4 regions of the Rhizobium sp. WYCCWR 11152 genome follow, and region 4 is predicted to be linked to each of the others. Evidence: riboswitches for the same ligand, from Rfam matches in the RefSeq annotation. Region 4 holds a riboswitch; each other region holds the start of a gene.
The links. Region 4 has a riboswitch for cobalamin ahead of fdhA (formaldehyde dehydrogenase, glutathione-independent). Riboswitches for the same ligand answer to the same signal wherever they lie in the genome.
Positions count from the first base shown of each region.

Region 1 (2,198 bases), on a different contig from region 4:
GCACCGTGCGGGAGGCGACCTCGTCGCGCACCCTGATAAGGCCGGCAGCGTCGATCAGGTCTGTCTTGTTGAGCACGATGAGATCGGCGCAGGTAAGCTGGTCCTCGAACAGCTCCTCGATCGGGCTTTCGTGATCGAGCGACTCGTCCTCGGCGCGGCGCGCATCGACAGCATCATGGTCATCGGCAAAACGCCCTGCGGCAACGGCGGCGCTATCCACCACCGTGATGACGCCGTCGACAGTCACCTGCGTGCGGATATCAGGCCAGTTGAAGGCGGCGACCAGCGGCTGCGGCAGAGCAAGGCCCGAGGTCTCGATGACGATATGGTCGGGACGCTGTTCGCGCTCGAGCAGCTTCGTCATCGTCGGGATGAAGTCATCGGCGACGGTGCAGCAGATGCAGCCATTGGTGAGCTCGATGATGTCATCCTCGGTGCAATTTTCCGCACCGCAGCCCTTAAGCACGTCGCCGTCGACGCCGAGATCGCCGAATTCGTTGATGATCAACGCAATCTTCTTGCCGCCGGCATTGGTGAGCAGATTGCGGATCATCGTCGTTTTGCCGGCGCCGAGGAAGCCGGTGATGACGGTTGCGGGAATCTTCTGCTGGTTCATAGACTTAACCCTTCATTTTCAGCGGCAGGCCTGCCGCGATGAAATAAACTTCGGCGGCCTTCGCCGCGATCGATTGGTGCAGCCGGCCGGCATGATCGCGAAAATCCCGCGCCATGCGATTGTCCGGCACGATGCCGAGACCGACCTCGTTGGAAACGAAAACAAGCCACGCCTTCGCGGCGGGCAGGAAATCGGCAAGGGCTGCAAATTCCGCCGCCATATTCCGCTCCTCCATCATCAGATTGGTGACCCAGAGCGTCAGGCAATCGACCAGCACGATGCCCCCTTCGCCGTCTATGGCGGCGAGTTTACCGACGAGATCGAGCGGCTCTTCATGCGTTGTCCAGGACGGACCCCGATCGGCCTTGTGTTGGGTGATGCGCGCCTGCATCTCCTCGTCCCATGCCCGGCCGGTCGCGACATAGTGACGGTCGAGGCCGGTCGCTGTGACGAGGGATTCGGCGAAACGGGATTTGCCGGAACGTGCGCCGCCGAGGATGAAGGTGGCGGTCATACTCAAAAGCCCCTCAGGGAGAGTGCGTAGCCGTGGCTTGTTCCGAGTGCACCTTTCTCGGCTACTGAGAGTGTGACACCCCCCTCTGTCCTGCCGGACATCTCCCCCACAAGGGGGGAGATTGAATCGCCGAGAGCTTTTCTCCAAACAATTGATGTAACACGACGGTCGTGCGGCTTGCCGACCTCCCTCCTTGTGGGGGAGATGTCCGGCAGGACAGAGGGGGGTACCCAGCATTCGACATAAGCGGCCGAAAACACTCCTCTTGCAGCGCTGCTTGGAGGCGTGGCATGCGCCGCACCAGGCCGCGCCGAATTCAATCGTTCAGCCAAGACAACCTCCGTGCTGGCAACGGGCATATTGCCCAGGTGTGGGCTTCTCGCCCGGCACGCATGGCAGGTCTCCTGGCTCGCGGTTATCGGCCGCGATCGGGGCAGACCGGAAACCGGTCGCCCTGATCGTGCCAGCGGATCATCCTCGCCTTCCCGGCTGCATCAGTGAAAAGGTGGACGATTCGTAGACTTGAGAGGCGTCCGACCCCGGTTGATCACCATGCATATCCAGTGGCTTTTCCGGCATGTCACCCATCCCGCCCGCTTGCATTATTGCAAGCCGCCGGCCGGAAGGGCCTGATGCCGGATGGAAGACCCTGACCGCTCTACAGTCGCGGGGTCGGCTGTGATGAAGGCGCCCGGCTTGGGTCCGCCCCGTCACATTCCCTTTTCATCCGGAAGGGCGCAACACCGATCCGGAACCATCCGTTATGTCAGGATGGTCAGTCGACCATCCGTTATCGGGATGGTTAGGCAAGCGCAGGGATGAAGTCAACCGGCCTTGGCGGCCGCCCGATCGCCAGCCACGCGACGCACTTACCCAAGCACGACTTACTCTACCTTAAATATCGTCATTTATCAGAGGCTTACGTCATAAAAAATTTATTCCATCCGCCGGCTTTTCGCCGCAATTGCGTCGCAAGCGGACTGCGCGACCATCTCCGCCCTTGACCGGGCCTCTCCCCGCCTAGTTGTCTAGCCATGCTTATGAAATTGGATCGGCGCCGTTTCCGCG
Region 1 covers NZ_JABFCP010000008.1:127,526-129,723, reverse strand. Annotated here, with positions in the region: gene cobW (cobalamin biosynthesis protein CobW) at 1-616, opposite strand, end outside; gene cobU (bifunctional adenosylcobinamide kinase/adenosylcobinamide-phosphate guanylyltransferase) at 621-1,130, opposite strand; cobalamin riboswitch at 1,507-1,904, opposite strand; gene G9X67_RS10475 (chloride channel protein) at 2,165-2,198, shown strand, end outside.
Region 1: linked by a shared signal. The riboswitch ahead of cobU (bifunctional adenosylcobinamide kinase/adenosylcobinamide-phosphate guanylyltransferase) and the one ahead of fdhA (formaldehyde dehydrogenase, glutathione-independent) in region 4 are both predicted to bind cobalamin.

Region 2 (2,198 bases), on a different contig from region 4:
AATCCGGGGAAGTCCATCGGCCGCGGACTGCGTGGCTCGACGGTCGGCAGGAAACGCGTGACGAGGATGATGCCGAGCACGCCGATCGGGACGTTGATCCAGAAGATCCAATGCCAGGTGAGATAGGTGGTGAGGAAACCGCCGATCGGCGGCCCCATGATCGGGCCAATCAAAGCGGGAATGGTAAGCCAGGCCATGGCATCGACGAGTTCGTGGCGCGGCGTTCCCCGGACCAGCAGCAGGCGGCTGACCGGCGTCATCATCGAGCCGCCGGCGCCCTGGATCAGGCGCGAGACGACGAAGGCCGTGATCGAGTTGGAAAAGGCGCAGGCGATCGAGCCGATCATGAAAACAAAGATCGCCATGCGGAAGATGTTGCGCGCACCGAACCGATCGGACATCCAGCCGCTGATCGGGATGAAGATCGCCAGCGCCACGAGATAGCTGGTGACGGCGAGCTTCAGCGCGATCGGCGAGGTGCCGATATCGGCGGCGATTGCCGGCAGGCTGGTGGCGATCACGGTCGAATCCATCTGTTCCATGAACAGGGCGACCGCAAGGATCATGGGTGTGAGGCGGGGCACGGGCAACCGAGATGCTGCGATGGACTGTCACAGTCCATACGCTTTCGGTGGTGATAAGGCCATAGAAACTGTCGGTGAAGGGGCTTGCCTAGCCGCTTCAAACCGACGCGGGTGGATGACGAAACGGGATCGTACGTCTTGTTTCCTTTTGTCCTCCCAAGGGTTTGATGTAGGAACTGAGGCTGCGGCTTGCGCTCTCTTCTCCCCAGCGGGGAGAAGGTGGCCCGAAGGGTCGGATGAGGGGGCTGCACGGCTGCCCTTCATCATTGCCCTTCGCTTACGCTCAGCGCATTCGCGGCTTTGCCGCTCACCCCCTCAACCGCCTGCCGGCACCTTTTCCCCGCTGGGGAGAAGAGATTCGTGGCACCGCAGCGCTCCCTTTTGCCGGCGGAAGAGAGGGACAGGCGGCACCGCGCGGCCTCCGGCTTGACTGCGACATCGGGCCCAGCTTGCCGCCGCCGCGCTTTCCTGAAATAGATGCGTCGTCAGGTGCCCGCCGATAAGGCGGGAGAATCGGGAATCCGGTGCAAGACCGGAACGTGCCCAACGCTGTAAGGCCGACGCTTGCCGCTTCATCATGCCACTGGCCTTTTGCCGGGAAGGCTGCGGCAGACGGATGACGCCGAGTCAGAAGACCGGCCTGGCAAGATAGACCGATCCGCGCGGACAGCGGGGCGGTCGCGTTGTTGGGGATTTGACGATGCGACCCTTTGATGAGGATGCCCTTTCGGCGGCGTCCGGTTTTTCCTTGGCCGAACGCGAGGCCGTCTATCACGCGATCATGACGCGGCGCGACGTTCGCAGCCAGTTCCTGCCCGATCCCTTGCCTGATGATGTTGTGCAGCGGCTGCTGACGGCCGCTCACCACGCACCATCCGTCGGCTTCATGCAGCCGTGGAATTTCATTCTGGTGAAAAGTGCCGCTGTCCGGACGCGCATCCAGGACGCGTTTGCGAGGGCCAACGAGGAGGCGGCGCTGATGTTCGAAGGCGAGCGGCGGCAGGCCTACCGATCGCTCAAGCTCGAAGGCATCGTCGAGGCGCCGCTCGGCATATGCGTGACCTGCGATCCTACCCGCAGCGGCAGCGTGGTGCTGGGGCGCACCCACAATCCGAAGATGGATTCATACTCGACCGTCTGCGCCATCCAGAATCTCTGGCTTGCGGCACGGGCGGAAGGGGTCGGCATCGGCTGGGTCAGCATTTTTCGTGAAGGCGACCTGAAAACCATTCTCGGCATACCCGAGCATATCGAAGTGGTCGCCTGGCTCTGTGCCGGTTTCGTCGACCGGCTCTATGACGAGCCGGAACTCTCCGTCAAAGGCTGGCGGCAGCGGCTACCGCTCGAGGAACTCGTCTTTCATGATGGATGGGGACTGAACACCTAGAGCAGTGCGGTGGAGCATGGCCTCAATCGCATAGTCACGCCATTGACGGTCAAGGTGAGCAAACCGATGTCGGTATCGCCGACGCGGTGCGAGGCCGAGATATCTTGGAAGACCGGGTATGCCCGAAGCGGAAATCTTTGTCTGCATCCGTTACTCCGAAAGGCATTCTGCAGCCCCCTTGTGTATAGACATTGGCGCACGCTGTTAGCGAACGAACAGTAGGAGAT
Region 2 covers NZ_JABFCP010000008.1:286,789-288,986, forward strand. Annotated here, with positions in the region: gene G9X67_RS11260 (MFS transporter) at 1-566, opposite strand, end outside; cobalamin riboswitch at 1,055-1,243, shown strand; gene bluB (5,6-dimethylbenzimidazole synthase) at 1,285-1,971, shown strand.
Region 2: linked by a shared signal. The riboswitch ahead of bluB (5,6-dimethylbenzimidazole synthase) and the one ahead of fdhA (formaldehyde dehydrogenase, glutathione-independent) in region 4 are both predicted to bind cobalamin.

Region 3 (2,198 bases), on a different contig from region 4:
GGGAACGCCGGCGTGCATCGTCGATCAGGGCCTGCACGGCCCATTGCGCGGCCTTCGCGGCTTCAGCGCCCGACAGGCTCCAGTTATCTTTCATGCTCTCCCATCCCGAAGCAGAGCAGAGCGCTGTCACAGCGGCGAGCAGATGCCGGGCATCTTCTGCGGGAATCGTCCCGGTGACATCGCGCAGCGCGATCGAAAACTTCTCGCGCCGCGCCTCGGCATGGGCGAGCCTCACCGCGCGACCATGAGGATTGTGCAGCATCGCTCTCACCAGCGGCTCGTCGCGGTCGAAGGCAGAAAAGAGCTCGGGAATATGCGCCACTACTTGCTCAGGCGAAGCCGGCAGCGCCGGCACGGCGATCAGCGCATTCACCCAGTGCCAGAACGCGGCGAGCAGTGTCTCCTTGTTGGCGAAATAGCGATAAAGCGTGCGCTGCGGCACGCCGGACTGGCGGGCGACGAGATCGAAGGTGACCTCGTCGCTACCGGCGCGCAACAGGGCGGCAAGACCTTCCATGATGCGGTCCTGCGTGATGGTCGCCAACTCTTCGCGGGCCGTGGGTCGAGGCGGTGTCACTTTATTCATGGCAGTATTAATGCCATAATGGCAGCATTGCTGTCAAACGTCTTCTGGCAACCGGCGGTTTGCGCGGTGAGACGGCATGAAGCGCATTTGTCGGTGAGGCGGCATGACACGCGGGAATAGTTATTGACGCCGGGCGGGCCGGCGACGTAACTGGGGCGACGGTTCCCTGAAGATGACTCCAAGGGGATTAATAGGGAACACGGTGAGGATGACCCAGTAGGGACCGAGACCGTGGCTGCCCCCGCAACTGTAAGCGGATTGTCGATCATCTCAGGAGTGGCCAGCGACTGGCCATCTCTGAAGGGCTCATGGCCCTGCCACTGCGAGATATCGCGGGAAGGAGGATGAAACGACGGATATCCGCAAGCCAGGAGACCTGCCGTCAATCACGATCCAATCAACCGGGCGGGGATGCCCGGACAAGGAACAGATATGATTGACCTGCTGAACCTTCGCCGAATTCCGGCATGCATCCGTCTCGATTGGGCCTCCTGCGGCTAGTGCACGCCTAAGCGTGCTTTCGGTCCGCGCATATGCGCGGAACGGCCGTGATTTTCCCTTCATCGAGGTTTTCCATGCGCCAGATTCTCGCCACCATGACATTTGCCTTCGGGCTCGCCGGCTTTGCGGCACCAAGCCTTGCCGCGACCCGATATCCCTTGACCATCACCAATTGCGGCCAGCAGGTGACCTTCGAAAAGGCGCCATCCAAAGTCGTTTCGATCGGTCAGGGCATGACCGAAGTGCTCTTCTCGCTCGGCCTTGCCGACAAGATCGCCGGAACGGCCGTCTGGGTCGGTCCCGTCCTGCCGCAATATGCCGAGGCCAACAGCAAGATAAAGCGGCTTGCCGACAACGACCCGAGCTTCGAATCCGTCGTCGGGCAGGAGCCCGACCTGGTGACGGCCGAGTTCGAATGGCATGTCGGCGCGCAGGGCTCGGTCGGCAAGCGGGAGCAATTCAAGGATCTCGGGATCAATACCTATCTCGCGCCGGCCGATTGCGTCGCCAAGGTCAACACTGATGGCGGCGACGGCGTGCGCAAGGAGCTGTTCACGATGGACCTGATCTACCGGGAAATCGCCGAGCTCTCGGAGATCTTCGACGTCAAGGAGCGCGGCGATGCGCTGATTTCCAAGCTGAAGAAGCGCGAGTCGGATGCCGTCGCCTCGATATCAGGCGCGTCGGGCAAGAACCTGCCCGTCGTCTTCTGGTTCTCCAGCAAGGAGGTCAATGGCGACGCCTTCATCGCCGGCAAGAACAGCGCGCCCGCCTATATTCTGAAGACGATCGGTGCGAAGAACGTCGTCACCACGGAAGAGGAATGGCCGCTGGTCGGTTGGGAAACCATCGCCCAGGCTAACCCTGCCGTCATCGTGCTCGCGACCATGGACCGCCGCCGTTACGCCGCTGACGATCCCAAGGTCAAGGTCGATTTCCTCGAGAACGATCCTGTGACCAAGGAGCTGGACGCGGTCAAAAACAAGCACTTCGTGATGATGGACGCGCAGTCGATGAACCCGACGATCCGCACGATCGACGGTATCGAGACATTGGCGAACGGCATCAAGTCCTTCGGCCTGGCGCAGTGAAGGCAGTGTCGGTCAGGCAA
Region 3 covers NZ_JABFCP010000004.1:63,977-66,174, reverse strand. Annotated here, with positions in the region: gene G9X67_RS04985 (TetR/AcrR family transcriptional regulator) at 1-517, opposite strand, end outside; cobalamin riboswitch at 729-985, shown strand; gene G9X67_RS04980 (ABC transporter substrate-binding protein) at 1,162-2,178, shown strand; gene G9X67_RS04975 (iron ABC transporter permease) at 2,175-2,198, shown strand, end outside.
Region 3: linked by a shared signal. The riboswitch ahead of G9X67_RS04980 (ABC transporter substrate-binding protein) and the one ahead of fdhA (formaldehyde dehydrogenase, glutathione-independent) in region 4 are both predicted to bind cobalamin.

Region 4 (2,198 bases):
TCCATTGGCGGCATCGTCGAGCGGGATGACTTTGGCGTTGACGATATCGGCAATTGGCAGTCGGTCGTGGAGGATCGCCTGCATGAGCTGACGATTATATTTGATCACCGGAGTCTGGCCGGTGTGGAAGGACTGTGCCTTGGCCCATCCGAGGCCGAAACGAAGCGAAAGATTGCCGTGTTTGGCGGCGTTGTCGACGGCGCCCGGATCCTCGGTAACGTAGAGGCCGGGAATACCGATCGAACCCGCGGCACGGGTAATTTCCATCATCTGATTGAGCACGATCGCCGGCTGCTCCCCGCCCGAGTGGCCGCGTGCCTCGAAGCCGACCGCATCGATGGCGCTGTCCACTTCGTTGGTGCCGACGACCTGCGCGATCATGTCGCCAAGACGGTCGCTCTTCGACAGGTCGATCGGTTCGAAACCGACTTTCGCCGCATGCGCCAGGCGGTCCTTGTTGAAATCACCGATCATCACGACAGCAGCGCCGAGAATGCGAGCCGAAGCCGCAGCGGCAAGGCCGACCGGGCCGGCGCCAGCGACATAGACGGTCGAGCCGACCCCAACGCCTGCACGCACCGCGCCATGGAAGCCGGTGGGCAGAATGTCGGAGAGCATGGTGAGATCCCGGATCTTCGCCATTGCCTTGTCCCGATCGGGGATTTTCAGCAGGTTGAAATCTGCATAGGGAATGGTGACGTAGCGCGCCTGTCCGCCGATCCAGCCGCCCATGTCGACATAACCGTAAGCACCGCCGGCGCGGGCCGGGTTTACCGTCAGGCAGACGCCGGTATCCTGAGACTTGCAGCAGCGGCAACGGCCGCAGGCGACATTGAAAGGCACCGAGACGATATCGCCGATTTCGAGCATCTCGACATCGATGCCTTTCTCGATGATCTCGCCGGTGATTTCATGACCGAGGACCAGGCCCGGCATCGCCGTCGTTCGGCCGCGGACCATGTGCTGATCGGAGCCGCAGATATTGGTCGAGATCACCTTCAGGATGACGCCGTGTTCGATGCGGCGGCCGTCGGGCGCTTCCAGCTTCGGATCGTCGATGTCGCGGACTTCGACCTTGCCCGGCCGGAGATAAACGACGCCTCTATTTTTGCTCATGGATTCCTCCCACTTGTTTGAATGCCTCGATCTGCAACCGATGCAGTCGATGGCAACCTTCCCTCCGGCCTGCCTCCTCTGCAGTCCGGTGTCCACAACACGAGGATACCGCCGCACCGGGCGATATTCGAATTTTCAAAACGGACAGATTGGATGGAGAAGAGGAGTGAACGCCACGGCTTTCGCCTGTCGTTCCGCTCGTGATCGTCTGCCTGCAATCCGTCGATTTGCTCTGCCAAGAGCTGGTTTCCAGCTCCAGAATCTCCTTCCGATCCATCTCGATATCTTTCCGGATGTCTATCCGGCGATTTCCTTGAGGATTTCAGTTCTTCTACCGCTGCGGGGGGAGCGTCGGCGGGTCAGGCCGGCTTCCCAATGTCCATTTCGCCAGTTTGCGAGATAGCGCCTTGAACGCCACAAACAAACCATGCCTGACGGAAAACAGCGATCAAGAAAACGACATGGGTGCAACTCAAAGACGACAGTTGGCAAAGTCGCCATAGCTCGCTGCGCAGGGGGAATAATTGATCCCGCGAATACGGCGGTTTTCCGGATCGTCTGGGAAGATTGATCGCCGCCTAAAGGCTTTAGGCGCGATGCGGTCGCCGGCTGCGGCTGACGTCGATGGCCGTGTGCCAGAGCACGGCGCCGAGGATGATCGCGCCGCCGAAAAAGGTAGCGACGGGCGGTTGCTCGGCAAACAACAGCCAGACCCAGAACGGCGTGAGTATGATTTCCATCGTGCCGATCAGCGCGGCTTCAGCCGGCGGCATCCGCTTCGCCCCGGCAAGGAAGAGCACCAGCGCCAGGGAGAAATTGGTCGCGCCGAAGGCGGCAAGAACGATCCAATTGTGCAGGTCGAGCGAGCCGACCGAACCGAACGGGGCAAAGATGGCCAGCGTCAGGAAGGCGCTGACGACGGTCGGCGGCAGGCTCGGCACGCCGGGATTGATGCGCGGAATGATGATGACCAGCGCGAAGGACGCCGTCATGCCGAGCGCCAGCAGATCGCCCACGCCGGTCCCTCCGCCGATCGACGAGGCGACGATGACGGCGACGCCGAGGAGCGAGATGCCGCCGGC
Region 4 covers NZ_JABFCP010000012.1:232,732-234,929, reverse strand. Annotated here, with positions in the region: gene fdhA (formaldehyde dehydrogenase, glutathione-independent) at 1-1,116, opposite strand, end outside; cobalamin riboswitch at 1,338-1,541, opposite strand; gene G9X67_RS35445 (EamA family transporter) at 1,704-2,198, opposite strand, start outside.